DNA from 4 places in the Streptomyces sp. W16 genome. Region 4 is predicted to be linked to each of the others. Evidence: riboswitches for the same ligand, from Rfam matches in the RefSeq annotation. Region 4 holds a riboswitch; each other region holds the start of a gene.
The links. Region 4 has a riboswitch for cyclic di-AMP ahead of R6V09_RS18500 (M23 family metallopeptidase). Riboswitches for the same ligand answer to the same signal wherever they lie in the genome.
Positions count from the first base shown of each region.

Region 1: it holds a riboswitch for cyclic di-AMP, as region 4 does, so the genes downstream of both, R6V09_RS27500 (C40 family peptidase) here and R6V09_RS18500 (M23 family metallopeptidase) in region 4, are expected to answer to the same signal.
Region 2: it holds a riboswitch for cyclic di-AMP, as region 4 does, so the genes downstream of both, R6V09_RS15070 (M23 family metallopeptidase) here and R6V09_RS18500 (M23 family metallopeptidase) in region 4, are expected to answer to the same signal.
Region 3: it holds a riboswitch for cyclic di-AMP, as region 4 does, so the genes downstream of both, R6V09_RS10050 (transglycosylase family protein) here and R6V09_RS18500 (M23 family metallopeptidase) in region 4, are expected to answer to the same signal.

Region 1 is NZ_JAWOAI010000226.1:11,222-15,236, reverse strand. It holds partial or broken gene R6V09_RS27520 (aminotransferase class I/II-fold pyridoxal phosphate-dependent enzyme) at 1-238, shown strand, start outside; gene R6V09_RS27515 (DUF397 domain-containing protein) at 280-504, opposite strand; gene R6V09_RS27510 (helix-turn-helix domain-containing protein) at 514-1,383, opposite strand; gene R6V09_RS27505 (ATP-binding protein) at 1,596-2,054, shown strand; gene R6V09_RS27500 (C40 family peptidase) at 2,140-2,613, opposite strand; cyclic di-AMP (ydaO/yuaA leader) riboswitch at 2,617-2,796, opposite strand; gene R6V09_RS27495 (hypothetical protein) at 3,135-3,446, opposite strand; gene R6V09_RS27490 (ATP-dependent Clp protease proteolytic subunit) at 3,454-4,015, opposite strand, start outside.
Region 2 is NZ_JAWOAI010000092.1:8,747-13,096, forward strand. It holds gene R6V09_RS15060 (M16 family metallopeptidase) at 1-489, shown strand, start outside; gene R6V09_RS15065 (M16 family metallopeptidase) at 486-1,874, shown strand; cyclic di-AMP (ydaO/yuaA leader) riboswitch at 2,077-2,243, shown strand; gene R6V09_RS15070 (M23 family metallopeptidase) at 2,257-3,012, shown strand; gene R6V09_RS15075 (GntR family transcriptional regulator) at 3,201-3,896, shown strand; gene R6V09_RS15080 (HPr family phosphocarrier protein) at 4,058-4,339, opposite strand.
Region 3 is NZ_JAWOAI010000053.1:17,738-22,087, forward strand. It holds gene eno (phosphopyruvate hydratase) at 1-1,119, opposite strand, end outside; gene R6V09_RS10050 (transglycosylase family protein) at 1,412-2,110, opposite strand; cyclic di-AMP (ydaO/yuaA leader) riboswitch at 2,120-2,293, opposite strand; gene R6V09_RS10055 (LysM peptidoglycan-binding domain-containing protein) at 2,493-3,482, opposite strand; gene R6V09_RS10060 (cytochrome P450 family protein) at 3,673-4,350, opposite strand, start outside.
Region 4 is NZ_JAWOAI010000123.1:5,735-10,084, forward strand. It holds gene R6V09_RS18490 (PrsW family intramembrane metalloprotease) at 1-609, shown strand, start outside; gene R6V09_RS18495 (aldo/keto reductase) at 627-1,571, opposite strand; gene R6V09_RS18500 (M23 family metallopeptidase) at 1,637-2,644, opposite strand; cyclic di-AMP (ydaO/yuaA leader) riboswitch at 2,656-2,812, opposite strand; gene R6V09_RS18505 (PP2C family protein-serine/threonine phosphatase) at 3,002-4,159, opposite strand; tRNA gene R6V09_RS18510 (tRNA-Met) at 4,272-4,345, opposite strand.

The DNA of each region.
Region 1 (4,015 bases), on a different contig from region 4:
CGCCGCGGGTCTGGAAGCGGTTCGTCCGGACGCCGCGGTGGTGTCGGTGCGGGCGCCGTCCCCGGAGGCGGCCGTGCAATGGGCGGCCGACTGCCGTACGGCAGGGCTGGCCGTGGGCTGCTTCCGTCCTCCTTCCGTGCCCGACGGCATCTCACGGCTCAGGCTGACCGCCCGAGCGGACCTCTCCGGGGCCGAGATCGAACGCGCTGTACGTGTGATCGGCGAGACGCGACCATGAGTCGGCGTGACACGGTCGTGCGTCGCTGACGGTGGGACCGATCAGTGGAAGGCGCCGAGGAATCCCGTCCAGCTCTCGGGGGAGAAGAGCAGAGCGGGTCCCTGCGGGTCCTTGGAGTCGCGTACGGCGAGCAGCCCCGCGCGGGGGCCTGAGCGCGGACTTGCCGCCTCGACGCAGTTGTTCGCTCCCGTGCTGTAGCTGCTGCGCAGCCACCGCACTCCGGACAGTTCGGTACTGGAAGGTTCGTTCCGAGGCGGTGCAGACATGGTGCCTCCTTACGCGCCGTCACCTATCCCGGCGATGTAATCCAACGAGTCCTCGGGCGAAAGGGCGTGGAACTGAAGGGTGTTGAAGGCCTCGCTGTAGGCCTCTAGGTCTTCTTTCCGTTCGAGGTAGAGGCTACTCGTCAAGTGGTCGAGAACAACCACGTCCAGATCAGAAGTGCTCGGAAAGGAGAAGATAACGAAAGGGCCGGTGATACCGATGTGTGCTCCTGCGGCGAACGGCAAGACCTGAAGCCGGACTTGGGGCAGGTGTGCCGCCTCGATGAGCCGGTCCAGTTGCCGTGCCATCACACCCGGCCCGCCGACCTCCCGGCGTACCACCGCCTCGTCGAGGACCACGCTCAGTTCCAGCGGCGGATCCGCCCGCAGGATGTCCTGCCGGGCCAGCCGCACCTGCACCAGCGCGTCCAGCCGCTCCGGCCCGTCGTTGTCGAGGCCTCCCACGGCGGCCCGGGTCACCGCCCGGGCGTACTCCGGTGTCTGCAGCAGCCCGGGGACCACCGAGGTCTCCAGGGTGCGGATCGTGCTGGCCTGTGACTCCAGGCTGATGAAGTCCCGGTAGGCGGGCGGCAGTACACCGCGATAGGCGTGCCACCAGTGATGCCGGCCGCCCCCGTCGTCGGAGCCCGCCAACACGAGCAGCATGTCCCGAAGTTGTGCGTCGCCGACCTGGTAGGCATCCAGGAGTAACCGGACGTCGGGCGGTTTCACGCCACTCGCGCCGGTCTCGATCCGGCTCACCTTCGACTGATGCCAGCCGACCAGCCGGGCCGCCTCACCGCTGGTGAGCCCCGCATCCGCACGCAACGCGCGGAGTTCGGCGCCCAGTTTCCGGCGGCGCACCGCGGGACCGTACTGCATGGGTTTCTCCTTACTCCTTTCGGGCCGCCCAAATACGGTCTGGGGTCGCAGAGTTCACCGCTTTGAGCGACAGATATATGCATATCTTGGTGGATCGGCACCGTTGGCGACGCGGTAATGGCAGTCTGGCGAAGAAGCACCAGTCCGGGACCGTACTCGAACCATCCGCTCCATGTCGGACACCGGTCCCGCGGGAAAGGGACGACCGCGCCATGGCAGACCATCTGGAAGCATCCGTCACTCTGCCGAGCGATCCCGCCTCGGTCTCCACCGCCCGCTCCTACGTGGTCGGGACCCTCGTGGAATGGGGACTGCCGGCGGACACGGAGGTGGCCGACACCATCCGCCTCATCGTCTCCGAACTCGCCACCAACGCCGTACAGCACACCTTCGGGCAGTCACCCACCTTCACGGTGGACATCGAGCTGGAGCGTGACGAACAGCTGCGCATCGGAGTCACCGACAGCCATCCCCGCTTCCCGAAACGCCTGCCGGCCGCCGTCCAGCAGGACAACGGCCGAGGCATGGTGATCATCCGCTGGCTGACCGCGGAGTGCGGGGGCAAACTCAGGGTCCGGCCGACCACGGAGGGCGGCAAGACGGTCTCCATCGAAGTGCCCTGGACGGTACCGGCCCGGCCGGTGACCGCGGCGGGCCAGCAGGAGCCGTAGGCCGCACCGCGAACGTCCAGGAACACCCGAGGGGGTGGCGGCCTGTCAGGTGGCCGCCACCCCCTCGGGAGATATCGGACAGGCCTTAGCTGACCCGGCCGTACCAGACGCTCTTGGTCCAGATCTTCTGCAACCGCACCACGTCCCCGGTCTTCGGGGCGTGCCAGATCTTTCCCTTGCCGGCGTAGATGCCGACGTGGTAGACGCTGGAGCCCGAGTGGAAGAAGACGAGGTCCCCGGCCTTGCGGCTCTTGGCCGAGATGTGGTGGGTCTTGTTGTACTGCTGGGCCGCCGTACGGGGCAGTTTCTTGCCTGCCTTCTTGTACGAGTACAGCGTGAGCCCGGAGCAGTCGAAGCGGCCCGGTCCGGTGGCCCCGTACCTGTACGGGGCGCCCTTCTTGGACGCCGCGACCTGGAGTGCCTTCGTCGCGGGTGTCGCTGCCGCGGCGTCGGATGCGACGCCCGGTATCACGACGGAGCCGCCTACGGCGGCGATGGCGAAGGCCGAGGCCGTACCGGCCCGGACCATCAGCGACGGGACACGATTGAGCGCAGTCATGCGCAACCCTTCGTCAGCCGCCTGTGAAGGATGACCTGTCGGATTCGGGCTGACAAAGTTGCCCGGCCGCTGACGCGGCTTCACCCCAAGGGCTGCTCGACCCGGTCATGGCGTGACCGTCCCGGCGACCCGTCGTGCTTGGGTCCTCCACTCCTGCCGATGCAATCCTGTCGACCTGTCATCCGGGCGGCGGCAGGACTCGGCGTCCGCCCGGATCGCCCCGCCGCTGCGGCGGGGTCTTGTCGTCAGACAGGGATCTTCACCTATGAATGTCCGAAAAGCCCAACGGAATCGGGGATTTGTGGGGTTACTCACCACTCACCCGTTCGGGTGAACGCGTCGGTGTTCGAAGGCGTGTCGAGGGTGCATGACCCTCGGACCAGCACCGGAACACCTCATCCGCCCCTCGGGCTACGCGTGTTGCGCAACCCGGACGGCCGCATGGACGGAGCGGCGACTACACCGAACGGGGGTACGCCGTTCGGCCCGTTTCGCCCCCGCCCGGGACGGTCGCGTGTCCGTCAACGGTCGTCGGAGGGCGCGGGGATGGTGACGCGAGCCGTGCGGCGTTCCCCGTCCAGCACGCGCAGCGCCCGCGCGAGTGTGGGGGCGTGCAGTTCGGTCTCGCCCCGCTGGTGCATCAGGGCCAGCGCGTCCCGCAGTTCGGTGGCCTTGGCCACCAGTGCCTGAGCGGCCCTCAGTCCACGGTACGTGTCCCCGTGATGCGCGGGGTTGATACGGCCCAGCAGGTCGGCCACATCCAGATAACGGTCGATCAACTCGCCCTCGGCACGCGTCAGTGCGGGCAGCGGCGGAAGCTCCGGCGGCAGCATCGTGGCCTCACTCCCCGCCGGGCTCGGTGAGCGAGGTCTTGCGGGTGGACACGATCCGGTCCACCAGCCCGTATTCCAGGGCCTGTTGGGCGTCCAGGATGCGGTCCCGCTCGATGTCCTGGCTCACCTGCTCCACCGTCCGGCCCGTGTGCAGGGCGAGTACGGCCTCCAGTTGGGACCGGGTGCGCGCCAACTCCTCGGCCTGGATGGCGAGATCACTCGCCTGACCCTGGATCGGCTCGGGCAGCGAGGGCTGGTGGAGCACCAACCGTGCGCCCGGCAGCGCCGACCGCTTGCCCGGGGTGCCCGCCGCCAGCAGTACCGTCGCGGTGGTGCCGGCCTGGCCGAGGCAGATCGTCTCCACGTCACAGGTGACGAACCGCAGCGTGTCGTAGATCGCCGACATTGCGGTGAACGAGCCGCCGGGCGAGTTGATGTACAGCGAGATGTCCCGGTCCGGCGCCAGGTATTCCAGGTGCATGAACTGGGCCATCACGTCGTTCGCCGAGATGTCGTCGATCGGCGTCCCGAGGAAGACGATCCGCTCCTCCAGCAGCTTCGAGTACGGG
Region 2 (4,350 bases), on a different contig from region 4:
CTCTACAACCGCCTCGTACGGCGCGACCGTACGGCCGTGGCCGCCGGCTTCGGTCTGCTGCGGCTGGCCGGAGCACCCTCCCTGGGGTGGCTGGACGTCAAGACGTCCGGGGACGTCGAGGTGCCCGTCATCGAGGCCGCCATCGACGACGAGCTCGCCCGGTTCGCCGCGGAGGGCCCCACTGCCGAGGAAATGGAGCGCGCCCAGGCCCAGTTGGAGCGCGAGTGGCTGGACCGGCTCGGCACGGTTGCGGGCCGCGCCGACGAACTGTGCCGCTACGCCGTCCTGTTCGGTGACCCGCAGCTCGCCCTGACCGCAGTAAAGCGCGTCCTGGACGTGACGGCGGAGGAGGTCCAGGAGGTCGCCAAGGCCCGCCTGCGCCCCGACAACCGCGCGGTGCTCGTCTACGAGCCGATCGCGGACGAGGACGACGAGAACGACGAAGCAGCGGCCGAGGCCGGCGACGAGAACGAGGAGGCGGCCAAGTGACCGAGCTCGCCACGATGGAATTCCACCCGCAGCCCCAGGCCGGCGAGGCCAGGCCGTGGGCCTTCCCGGCACCCGAGCGCGGGACGCTCGGCAACGGCCTGACCGTCCTGCGCTGCCACCGCCCCGGCCAGCAGGTCGTCGCCGTCGAGGTGCTCCTGGACGCGCCCCTGGACGCAGAACCGGCCGGCCTGGACGGCGTCGCCACGATCACCGCGCGCGCCTTCTCCGAGGGCACCGACAAGCACTCCGCCGAGGAGTTCGCCGCCGAGCTGGAGCGCTCCGGCGCCACCCTCGACGCGCACGCCGACCACCCCGGACTGCGCCTGAGCCTGGAGGTCCCGGCCTCGCGCCTGGCCAAGGGCCTCGGCCTGCTGTCGGACGCCCTCAGGGCACCCGCCTTCGCGGACAGCGAGGTCGAGCGGCTGGTCCGCAACCGCCTCGACGAGATCCCGCACGAGACGGCCAACCCGTCCCGCCGCGCGGCCAAGGAGCTCTCCAAGGAGCTGTTCCCGGTGACCTCGCGCATGTCGCGCCCGCGCCAGGGCACCGAGGAGACCGTCGAGAAGATCGACTCCGGGGCCGTACGCGCCTTCTACGACCGGCACGTTCGCCCCTCGACGGCCACCGTCGTGGTCGTCGGCGACCTCACCGGCATCGACCTGGACGCGCTCCTCGCCGACACCCTGGGCTCGTGGACGGGCTCGACCGCGCAGCCGCGTCCCGTGCCGCCGGTGACCGCCGACGACACCGGGCGGGTCGTGATCGTGCACCGGCCCGGCGCCGTCCAGACGCAGCTGCTCATCGGCCGTGTCGGAGCCGACCGGCACGACCGGGTGTGGCCGGCCCAGGTGCTCGGCACGTACTGCCTGGGCGGCACCCTCACCTCCCGCCTGGACCGCGTCCTGCGGGAGGAGAAGGGCTACACCTACGGTGTGCGGGCCTTCGGCCAGGTGCTGCGTTCGGCACCCGACGGCACCGGCGCCGCGATGCTCGCCATCAGCGGCTCCGTGGACACCCCGAACACCGGTCCCGCCCTGGACGACCTGTGGACGGTGCTCCGCAAGCTCGCCGAGGGCGGCCTCACCGACGCCGAGCGCGACATCGCTGTACAGAACCTCGTCGGGGTGGCGCCGCTCAAGTACGAGACCGCGGCGGCCGTGGCGAGCACGCTGGCCGACCAGGTCGAGCAGCACCTGCCCGACGACTACCAGGCGACGCTGTATCAGCAGCTCGCCGCGACCGGCACCGTGGAGGCCACCGCGGCGGTCGTGAACGCCTTCCCGGTGGACCGTCTGGTGACGATCCTCGTCGGCGACGCGGAGCAGATCAGGGAGCCCGTGGAGGCTCTCGGCATCGGCGAAGTGACCGTCGTACCGGCGGAGTAGACGCAATAGCGGCACACGCGCGTGGGGAGGCCCTGGTGATGGAAGCGTCACCAGGGCTCCCTATTGTCCGAATTGGGGGAGAGGTTGCCTGTCTGCCCTGTGGCGTGTGCAACAAAAACCGTGATCCGTTTGGGGATTGAAAGTGGCCCCCCTTAGCGTCGGTCCGGCTGTCCGTCAGGCACCGCGCCGCACTCGCGGCACCGGACAGTCATCGCCGAGTCCCCGTACGGCGCGAGCCAGGGGAGCCGGGGACCCACATCAAGAGTCCCTGGGGTGAATCGGACGCCCGCGCGTGTAGCGAGGGGGTCCGTAGGAGACCTTCCTGCTCCGAACCCGTCAGCTAACCCGGTAGGCGAGAAGGAAGGAAAGGACCAGCCACTTCATGGCGTTCACCCGCGCCACCGGGAAGCACCGTCGCCCGAGCCGGACCCACCGCACCACCGTGCGCGCCGCGAGCGTCGCCGCGCTCGCCACCACCGGAGTCGTCGGCACCCTGGCAAGCGCCCCCGCGTTCGCCGCCGAGCCCGCCCCCGAACAGACCGGCCTTACGCCTGTCGTCGCCATCGGCGACTCCGTGGCCGAGAAGATCGACGCCCAGGCCGTCGCGCAGCAGCAGGCCGCCGCCGAGACGCTGGCCGAGGAGACCGCCCGCGCCAAGGCCGCCGCGCAGGCCCAGGCGGCCCGTGTGGCCGAGGCGCGCGCCGCCCGCGAGGCCGAGCGCAAGAGGCTCAACACCTTCGTCGCGCCGGTCGCCGACTCCTATGTGTCCACCGGCTACAAGACCGGTGGCTCCCTGTGGTCCTCCGGCGCCCACACGGGCATCGACTTCCACGCCTCGACCGGCACCAGCGTCCACGCGGTGGGCTCCGGCACCGTCGTCGAGGCCGGCTGGGGCGGCTCGTACGGCAACCAGGTCGTGATCAAGATGGCCGACGGCATGTACACCATGTACGGCCACCTGTCGTCCATCGGCGTCTCCGTCGGCCAGCGCGTCACCCCGGGCCAGCAGATCGGCCTCTCCGGGGCGACCGGCAACGTCACCGGACCGCACCTCCACTTCGAGGCCCGTACGACCGCCGAGTACGGCTCGGACGTCGACCCCGTCGCCTACCTCCGCAAGCACGGTGTGAACGTCTGACGACGCACCGCCGCACTTCCCGAAGCCCTGGCCCGCCCGGCCGGGGCTTTCGGCGTTTCCGGAGCCCTCCTGTCCAAAAAATATCCATGGATTCCGGTCCGCCATCGGAAATTCCCGCTGATTGCAATAGAGTCACGGAACACACGTCAATCGTCGACGTTTCACGGGGATTAAGGCGGAGGTCGGACATGCGTATTCCGGCGCACTCGGTATGCACGGCGATCCGGGACGACATCGTCGCCGGTGTCTACGAGCGCGGCGGCCGGCTCACGGAGGAACTCCTCGCGCGCCGGTACGGCGTCTCGCGCGTCCCCGTGCGGGAGGCCCTGCGCACGCTGGAGGCGGAGGGGTTCGTGGTGACCCGGCGGCACGCGGGCGCGTGCGTCGCGGAACCGACCGAGCAGGAGGCCGCCGACCTGCTGGAGATGCGGATGCTGCTGGAGCCGCTCGGCGCCTCGCGGGCCGCCCAGCGGCGCACCGAGGCCCACCTCAAGGTGCTGCGCGGCCTCGTCAGGCTGGGCCAGGAGCGCGCCAGGAGGGGCAACAGCGAGGATCTGCGCTCCCTGGGCAGCTGGTTCCACGAGACGCTGGCCCAGGCCTCCGGGAGCCAGTCGCTGACCTCGATGCTGACCCAGCTGCGGCACAAGATCGCCTGGATGTACGCGGTGGAGGCACCGGCCAACCCTGTGGAGTCCTGGGCCGAGCACGGGGCCATCGTGGACGCCGTGGCCCGCGGTGACAGCGAGCGTGCGCGGGCGATCACAGCCCTGCACACCGAGCGCGCGAGCACCGCGCACCGGCTGCGCTTTCCCGGCGGGGCGAACGGCACGGAGCGTGTGAGGACTTCGCAACCTCCCGTAAACATGTCGGGTCTCCGGCATTAACACGGGCGCCGTATACAAAGAGGAGATAATTCGCGGGGGATTATTTCTGCTGCCCGTAAGTGGAAATGCGAAGGGCTCGCCCGGTAATTCGGACGAGCCCTTCGCGGTTGCGGTACATCGCTTTTGCGGCGAAAGCACCGTCACCATCAATTGCGGGTTGCTCAGACGGTCTCGGGGAGTTCCTCAAGACCTTCCGCGACCAGCTTCGCCAGCCGGTCGAGGGCGGCGTCCGCGCCCTCGGCGTCGGACGCGAGGACGATCTCCTCGCCGCCCTGGGCGCCCAGGCCCAGGACCGCGAGCATGGAGGCCGCGTTGACGGGGTTGCCGTCGGCCTTGGCGATCGTCACGGGGATACCCGAGGCCGTGGTGGCCCGGACGAAGATGGAGGCGGGGCGGGCGTGAAGGCCCTCCGCCCAGCCGACGTTGACGCGGCGCTCAGCCATGTGATGCTGCC
Region 3 (4,350 bases), on a different contig from region 4:
GGTGTCCTCGGTCTCGCCGGAGCGGTGGGACATCATGCACTTGAAGCCGTTGCGCTGGGCCATCTCGACGGCGTCCAGGGTCTCGGTCAGCGAGCCGATCTGGTTCACCTTGACGAGCAGGGCGTTGGCGGTGCCCTCCTCGATGCCGCGGGCGAGGCGCTCCGGGTTGGTGACGAAGAGGTCGTCGCCGACGATCTGGACCTTGTCGCCGATGCGGTCGGTGATGACCTTCCAGCCGGCCCAGTCGTCCTCGTACAGCGGGTCCTCGATGGAGACGAGCGGGTAGGCCGCCACGAGCTCCTCGTAGTACTCGGTCATCTCGGCGGCCGAGCGGGACTTGCCCTCGAACTCGTACTTGCCGTCCTTGTAGAACTCGGACGCGGCGACGTCGAGCGCGAGCCCGATCTGCTCGCCGGGGATGTAACCGGCCTGCTTGATGGCCTCGATGATGAGGTCGAGCGCGGCGCGGTTGGACTCCAGGTTCGGGGCGAAGCCGCCCTCGTCGCCGAGGCCGGTGGACAGGCCCTTGGTCTTCAGCACCTTCTTGAGGGTGTGGTAGACCTCGGCGCCCCAGCGCAGCGCCTCGGAGAAGGACTCCGCGCCGATCGGGGCGATCATGAACTCCTGGATGTCCACGTTCGAGTCGGCGTGCGAGCCGCCGTTCAGGATGTTCATCATCGGAACGGGCAGCAGGTGCGCGTTCGGACCGCCGAGGTAGCGGAAGAGGGGGAGGTCGCTGGCCTCGGACGCGGCGTGCGCGACGGCGAGGGAGACGCCGAGGATGGCGTTGGCGCCGAGCGAGCCCTTGTTGTCGGTGGCGTCCAGGTCGAACATCGCCTGGTCGATCAGGCGCTGCTCGGTGGCGTCGTAGCCGACGAGCTCCGGGCCGATCTGCTCGATGACGGCGAGTACGGCCTTCTCGACACCCTTGCCGCCGTAGCGGTTGGGGTCGCCGTCACGCAGTTCGATGGCTTCGAAAGCACCCGTGGAGGCGCCGGACGGAACGGCGGCACGACCCGTGCTGCCGTCGTCGAGGCCGACCTCGACCTCGACCGTGGGGTTGCCTCGGGAGTCCAGGATTTCCCGGGCTACGACGACGTCGATGGACGGCACGAGCATCTCCTTCATGGGGTCTGACGCGGCTACGGCAACACCGCAGCGGCTCTGCGAGACGAGCCTAACCGGCTCGGGGCGATTGGCCATCCGCTCGGCCGCCTGTTGGACAGAACCGAGAGTAAATTGTTTCCGAACGGAACAAAACGCTTCGCTGAAGAGGACGCAAAAAGCCCCGCCCCGGTGCGTACGGGGGAACACGCACCGGAGCGGGGAGCCCGTGGGGGACGGGGGTGACCCTCACGAGGTCTCCATGATGGAGTCCACGGTTGTGAGGGCGCTGTGGTTCAGCTGAGAGCTACTTAAGGTGCAGCTGCTGGCCCGGGTAGATGAAGTCGGCGTCGTCGATGATGCTCTTGTTCAGCTTGAACAGCTGCTGCCAGCCGCCCTTCACCTTGTGCTTCTCGGCGATGGAGCTGAGGGTGTCGCCCTTGACGACCTTGTACTCGCCGTCACCCTTCTTGACCTTCTTGCCGGTCGGGGTGGAGACGGTCTTCTTGGCGGCCGGGCGCTCGGCGGAGCGGGAGGCCGTCGTGTCGGACGTGGAGCGCTCGGTGGTGGTCTTCGAAGAGCTGGAGGAGCTGTTCGAGCTGCTCGACGAGCTGGAGCTGCCGCCGGAGTAGGCGGCGCTCGACAGGCCGGTGCCACAGGTGGGCCAGGCGCCCTTGCCCTGGGCGGCGAGAACCTTCTCCGCCACGGCGATCTGCTGGGACTTGGAGGCCTGGTTCGCGGTGGAGGCGTAGGCGGTGCCGCCGTACGCGGCCCACGTCGAGGCGGAGAACTGCAGGCCGCCGTAGTAGCCGTTGCCGGTGTTGATGGACCAGTTGCCGCCGGACTCGCAGCTGGCGACCGTGTCCCACTCGGAGGCGGTGGCCGCGGAGGCGTTGCCGGCCGCCATGAGCGGGGCGGCGATGGCGACACCGGTCACGCCGGCGAGCGTGGCGACGCGGGTGGCCTTGGACGGACGACGGTGCTTGCCCTTGCCGGAAAACAGCATGGAAGATCCCAATCCCCTCACCGACGCCTGCGAGGTGAGCTGTCGGGTTCGGGCCGTGTGAGTTGCCCGGCCGCACACCTCTCGGTGCGCGACTTAACCCCAAGCCGGTTCCGGTCGTCTCTCAACTCCCGGGCCCGGCACTTACCTTGGGTCCCCCGCTCCTGCCTACGGCGCTTGACGCGACGAATGTTCCCGGAAGCCGCTGGCAGGACTCGGCGTGTGCGGCAGCCGGGGCTCGTGGTGACGAGCGGCCTTGACCGTAGACAGGGAAACCGCGGAATTTCAAAGACGATCAGGGCTTCTGAGACTCATCCCACACTTTCACCAAAGCGGACATTCGGCGCGAAGCGTGACGTGAACTCCCGCTGTTTTGCTGCTACTTTCAGCCCGTTTCAGCACTGACGTCCAAGGTCTGACCGGCGACGACAGCGGACGGATCGGCGCCTATCACCTTTTTGTTCTCGGCGTAGAGCGCGCGCCATCCGCCCTCGAAGCCAAGGGAGTCGGCGATGGACGCGAGGGAGTCGCCGGCGCGGACGGTGTACGACTGCGTCACCGCGCTCTCCGTGCTCTCCTCGGCGCTCGCTCCTCGATGCTTGCCGGTGCTCTGCTGCTCAACCCCCTGGTCGCCCGCCTGCTCGGAGGAGTCACCGAGCGCGCCGGTGTCGACAAGGCTCCACTTGCCCACCGCTTGCTCCGAGTTGTCCGATTCGTCGAGTTTCGGGGACGCGGTGGCCGAGCCGTCGTCCGTCGAAGGAGTGGTGGACTTGTCGGACTTGGTGGGGTTGTCCGTCGCGGAGGGCGTGGGGCTCTGCGAGTCACCGCCGGAGGAGTCGGACGAATCGGACGGAGTCGGTTCCGTGTTGCCGGAGTCGGACAGCCCGAACGATCCGGAGGCCCCCGAAGAGTCGGAGGAGTCGGAGGAACCCGAGGAGTCCGTCGCACTGGCCGACGGCGAGTCGCTCGCGACGCCGGTGTCGACGTTCGCCGAACCCGAGGTCGTGGTGAGGCCGGAGAGCAGCGCGCAGGTGATCCACGCGGAGGTGCCCTTGGCGTCGAGGATCTTCTCGGCGACGGCTATCTGCTGGGAACGGCTGGCGAGGTCGGCGGTCGGGGCGTAGTCCTCGCCGCCGTACTTGTCCCAGTCGTCCTGGGTTATCTGCAGCCCGCCGTAGTGGCCGTTGCCGCTGTTCTCGCTCCAGGAGCCGCCGGTCTCGCACTGGGCCACCTTGTCCCAGGTGGTGCCGTCGGCGGCGTTCGCGGCTGCGGCGCCGAGGAGGGGGATGGCGATGGCGGAGCCGGTCACGCCGGCCGCGACGAGGATTGCCGGAGCCTGACGGGGGCGACGGTGACGACCGTTCCCGGAGAGCATGCGGAGGGCCTTTCGCGTGACGGCGGGGGGACCGCGCGGCGGGTGCTGCGGGGCGCCGCGCTGGTACGTGAACGTAGCCGCAGTCGATCACTTGTCACAAGTTAATGCCACGTAGATCACGTGAAGATCACAGACTTGAGGAACTGTCATCTTCGGGTTTACGGGGCGAGATGGCCTGTTCGGTCCAGGTTTACGGGGTTGGCGTGCCCGCTCGGGGGGTGAACTCCACGGGCAGGGTGCGCAGTCCACGCATGATGAGCCCGCCGCGCCAGCGCAAGTCGGCCGGATCCGCGGCGAGTTGAAGGTCGGGCAGGCGGGTGAGGAGCGTGGCGAGCGCGGTCTGCCCCTCCAGCCGGGCGAGCGGGGCGCCGAGGCAGTAGTGGATGCCGTGGCCGTAGCCGAGGTGTTGATTGTCACGCCGTCCCAGATCGAGGACGTCGGGATCGGCGAACCGTTCCGGATCGCGGTCCGCCGCGGCCAGTACGACGAGTACGGGGTCGCCGGCCGCGATGTCCTGCCCGCCGAGGGTGAGCGGGCGGGTGGCGAAGCGCCAGGTCGCCAGCTCCACCGGGCCGTCGTAGCGCAGGAGTTCCTCGACGCCGGTTTCGAGGAGTTCGCGTTCACCCGCGGCCAGGGACTTCTCCAGGCGGGCGCGCTGCTCGGGGTGGGTGAGGAGGGCGTAGGTGCCGTTGCCGATGAGGTTGACGGTCGTCTCGAAGCCGGCGAAGAGCAGGATGAAGGCCATCGCCGCGGCCTCGTTCTCGGTGAGGTGCTCGCCTTGGTCGGAGGCGCGGATGAGGGCGGAGATGAGGTCTTCGCCGGGGAGTGGGTCCGGGCTGTCGGCGAGGGCCGCGCGCTTGCGGTGGAT
Region 4 (4,350 bases):
CTGGTACCGCTGACCGGACTGCTCCTCGCGATGGGCATGCACGCGGTCTGGAACGGCTCCTCGACGTTCGGCCAGTACGGCTTCTTCGAGGTCTACGGCGCGTTCATGGTGCCCGCGTTCGGTCTGCTGACCTGGCTCGCGGTCTGGACCCGGCAGCGCGAACTGCGTGCCGTGCGCGAGGAGTTGCCCGTGTATGTCCTGGCGGGCTGGCTGACCCCGTCGGAACCGTTCGTGCTCGGTTCGATGAAGGCCCGCCGGCTGGCCCGCGAATACGCCGGCCATCACCTCGGCCGCCCCGCGGCCCGCTCGGTCGCCCGCTACGAGGCCTGCGCGACCTCTCTGGCGTTCCTGCGGCACCGGGCCGCACGGGGCCGCGTGGGCGCCGAATTCGCCGTACGGGAAAGGGAGTTGCTGCACGAGCTGTGGCAGCGGCGGGAGGTTGCGCGGCCCGCGCTGGAGTACGCGGCGCGGCGTATCGCGCCACCGGTGCCGGTGGTGGTGCCGCCGTGGCCCGTGTACGGCGGGAACGGGATGTACGGCGGGCACGGGGTGTACGGGAATCCGGTGTCGTCGTCGCCGTATCCCGCGTACAACCCGTACCGGTCCTGACTGGCCCTCGGAAGGCTCTAGGCCGACGCCTGGGTCAGTTGCTCGATCTCGGCGTCCGTGAGCGCCAGTTCGGCCACGGCCAGCAGTGCGGGCAGTTGGTCCACGGTCCTGGCGGAGGCGATCGGTGCCGCGACCGTGGGCTGGGCGGCGAGCCAGGCGAGGGCAACCGTCGCGACGGACGCGTCGTGGGCCTGTGCGACCTCGTCCAGGGCGGTCAGGACCTTCTGGCCGCGCTCCGATTCGAGGTAGCCCGCGGCCCGCCCGGCCCGCGGGCTGTCCACGGTCGTACCGGGCCGGTACTTGCCGGTGAGGAAGCCGGCCGCCAGGGCGAAGTAGGGGAGTGCCGCCAGGCCGTTCCGCTCGGCCACGTCCCGGAGTTCGCCCTCGTAGGTGTCGCGGGAGACGAGGTTGTAGTGCGGCTGGATCGCGACATAGCGGGCCAGGCCCTCGCGGTCGGAGAGGTCGAGGGAGGCCTGGAGGCGCTCGGGGGAGATGTTCGAGGCGGCGATGTACCGCACCTTGCCCGCCTTCACCAGCTCGTCGAGCGCGCCGACGATCTCCTCGACCGGCACCTCGACCTGGTCGAAGTGGGTGTAGTAGAGGTCGATGTGGTCGGTGTCCAGGCGGCGCAGGGAGGCGTCGGCGGCGGCCCTGATGTTGGCGGCGCTCAGGCCCGGGAAGTCGGGGTGCTGGCTGACCTTGGTGGCGACGACGACGTCGGAGCGGTTGCCGCGGGCCTTGACCCACTTGCCGATGACGGTCTCGGACTCGCCGCCCTGGTTGCCCGGCGCGAACGCCGAGTACGAGTCGGCGGTGTCGATGAAGTTGCCGCCCGCGGCGGCGTACGCGTCGAGTACGGCGAAGGAGGTCGCCTCGTCGGCGGTCCAGCCGAAGACGTTGCCGCCGAGGTTGAGCGGGAAGATCTCCAGGTCGGACCGGCCCAGCTTGCGAAGAGAAGTCATGCTCTACGTCAACAGCCGGGCCGGAACCGGATATTCCAGCGGGTGATCCAGAAGTCTCGGGGACCTCAGGGGTTGAGGCCCTTGCTGCGCAGCCAGGGCGCCGGGTCGCTGGCGGTGGCCGCGCCGTTGATGTGGACCTCCAGGTGGAGGTGCGGTCCGGTCACATTGCCCGTGGCGCCCACGCGGCCGATGACGTCTCCGGTGGCGACCTTCTGGCCGACGCTGACGTTGATCGAGGACTGGTGGCAGAACCACAGCTCGGTGCCGTCGCTGAGGGTGAGGATCGTGCGGTAGCCGTAGGACCCGGCCCAGCCCGCCTCGGTGACCGTGCCGCTGTGGATGGCCTTGATCAGCGTGCCGGTGGGCGCGGCGAAGTCGAGTCCGGTGTGGTAGCCGGAGGACCACATGGAGCCGGCCTGGCCGAAGGTGCCGGTGATCGTGTACGAGCCGACCGGCAGCGTGTACTGCTTGGCCAGCGCGGCGAGCTTGGCGGCCTCGGCCTTCTTCTTGGCGGCGGCCTCCGCGGCCTCCTTGGCGTCGGCGGCCTTCTTAGCGGCGGCCTGCTCGGCCTTCGCGGCGGCGGCGTCGACCTGCTTGGCGACGGCGGCCTCGGCGGCGGCCTGGGACTTGCCGTCGACCTGGAGCTGCTGGAGCTCGGCCTGTTCCATGATCCGGTTGCGCAGCAGTTCGCCCGCGTCCGAGGTGCCCTTGGCGGTCTCGGTGGTGGTCACGCCGACGCTGCTGAGCGCGGTCGCGGAACCCTTGGGGGTGCTGGAGGAGTCGTCCAGCAGATGGCCCACGGAGGGCAGGTCGGGCAGGGAGATGGAGACCGGCGGCTTGCCGGTGTTGGCGCTGGCCATGCCGCCCGCGCTGACGGCGGCTATGACACCGACGCCCAGGACGGTGGAGCTGCGGGCGAATCCCCCGCCACCACGCTGCTTGGCGACACGGTGCTTGCCGCGGTTGGGAGGAACGGTCTCCGCGCTGGGGTTCCACTCCTCCCAGGGGCCCTCGTCGGGGCGGTATCCGCCGTAGACGACCGGGGCTTCTGGGGCAGCCTGGTTTGACGCCACGTGGGCGTGCTCCTTTCCTTCCTTCTCGCCTACCGGGTTAGCTGACGGGTTCGGAGCAGGAAGGTCTCCTACGCGCGTAAACCTGCCGTGTTCCCACGGCTGTCGACGAGCGATTCACCCCAAGTGGTGGTTCCCCGGTTCCCTTGCGGGATTCGGCGCGTGCGCACGGAGCTGTCTCTTGTGACGGCTGGGACGACCGTGCTGCGTTATCGAACGTTAATAGACACGGGCGCCCGATTCCAAGCCCGTTCGCTTGATCATTAACCTTTCCTTGCTGGACGAACGGCCCACCGTCGCCGAAAAACGGGCGAGTTGACCATGTCTTGGAATTCCCACAGGTATTGACGGCATGTCCGGTCATGGATGGCGTACGGCGATCATCGCCATGTCGTCCGTCATGCCGCCCCCGGAGTACCGGCGCACCTCCTTGGCGAGGAGGGAGAGCAACGCCTCGGGGCTGCGGAAGGTCCGCCCGGTCAGCCGCTCCCCGGGGTCGTAGAACACGCCGTGGGAGTCGCGGGCCTCGGACAGGCCGTCGGTGTACAGGAGCAGTGTGGCTCCGCCGGGGAACGCGAACTCCTCGGCCCGGTCGGGCCAGAACCCCAACTCCCCCATCCCGAGCGGCAGTGCGGGCTCCTTGACGAGCAGGGTGTCCACGGTGCCGTCCGCGTGCAGGAGCAGCGGCGGCGGGTGGCCCCGGTCGACGATCCGTACGACGCCGTCGCCGTGCGGGAGTTCGGCGAGGACAGCCGTGGTGAACCCCTCGAACGCGTCGAGCCCGTCGCGCCGGGTGCCCTCGCGCGCCAGCGCCCGCTCCAGCCGCTGCGCGACCGCCTCCAGGGTGGTCTCCTGCTCGGCTGCCTCCCGGAACGCCCCGATGACCACCGCGACGGCCGCGACCGCGCCCATGCCCTTCCCGCGTACGTCGCCGACGACCAGCCGTACGCCGTGCGGGGTGTCCTGCACCGCGTACAGGTCGCCGCCGATGAACGCGCCCTCCTGCGCCGCCTCGTACCGTGCCGCGATCTCGAACCCGCCGATCCGCTCGGCCGGTTCGGGGAGTACCGCGCGCTGGGCGGCCTCGGCGATCTCGCGTACGGAGGCGAGCTGTTCGCTGCTGCGGCGGACGAGGGCGTTGATGAGGACGGCGAGCACGGCGACCGTCGCCACGGTGGCCACCTCGGTGACCGCGTCGGTGCGCAGGAGGATGCCGAGCCTGATGTGGATCGCGAGGACGACGGCGAGGGCGGCCAGGCCGGTGAGCACGGTGCCGCGCCGTGAGTAGAGCGGGGCGGCGACGAGCGGGGCGGCGGTGAAGAACGGGGCCGCCGTGAAGTCCTGCGGGGTCAAGTAGTCGTAGCAGGCCCCGACGATCAGCAGCAGCGCGGGCAGCCGGCGGACCAGGGCGAGGACGCGGGCGGTCCGCCGTCCCTCGTCGGGGCCGAGGCCGGGGTCGGGGACGGGATCGCCGGGCAGCCGCCCGCCGGCTCGCGCATACGGACCCTCCTCCTCCACACGTCCAGTTTTTCCTGGCCGGGGGAGGGCGGCGAGCGGGGTGGGCCGACCGGGGCGGGAGAAACACCAAGGGCCGGAATCCATGTTCTGGATTCCGGCCCTTGGCCTTGAGTAGCGGGGACAGGATTTGAACCTGCGACCTCTGGGTTATGAGCCCAGCGAGCTACCGAGCTGCTCCACCCCGCGCCGTT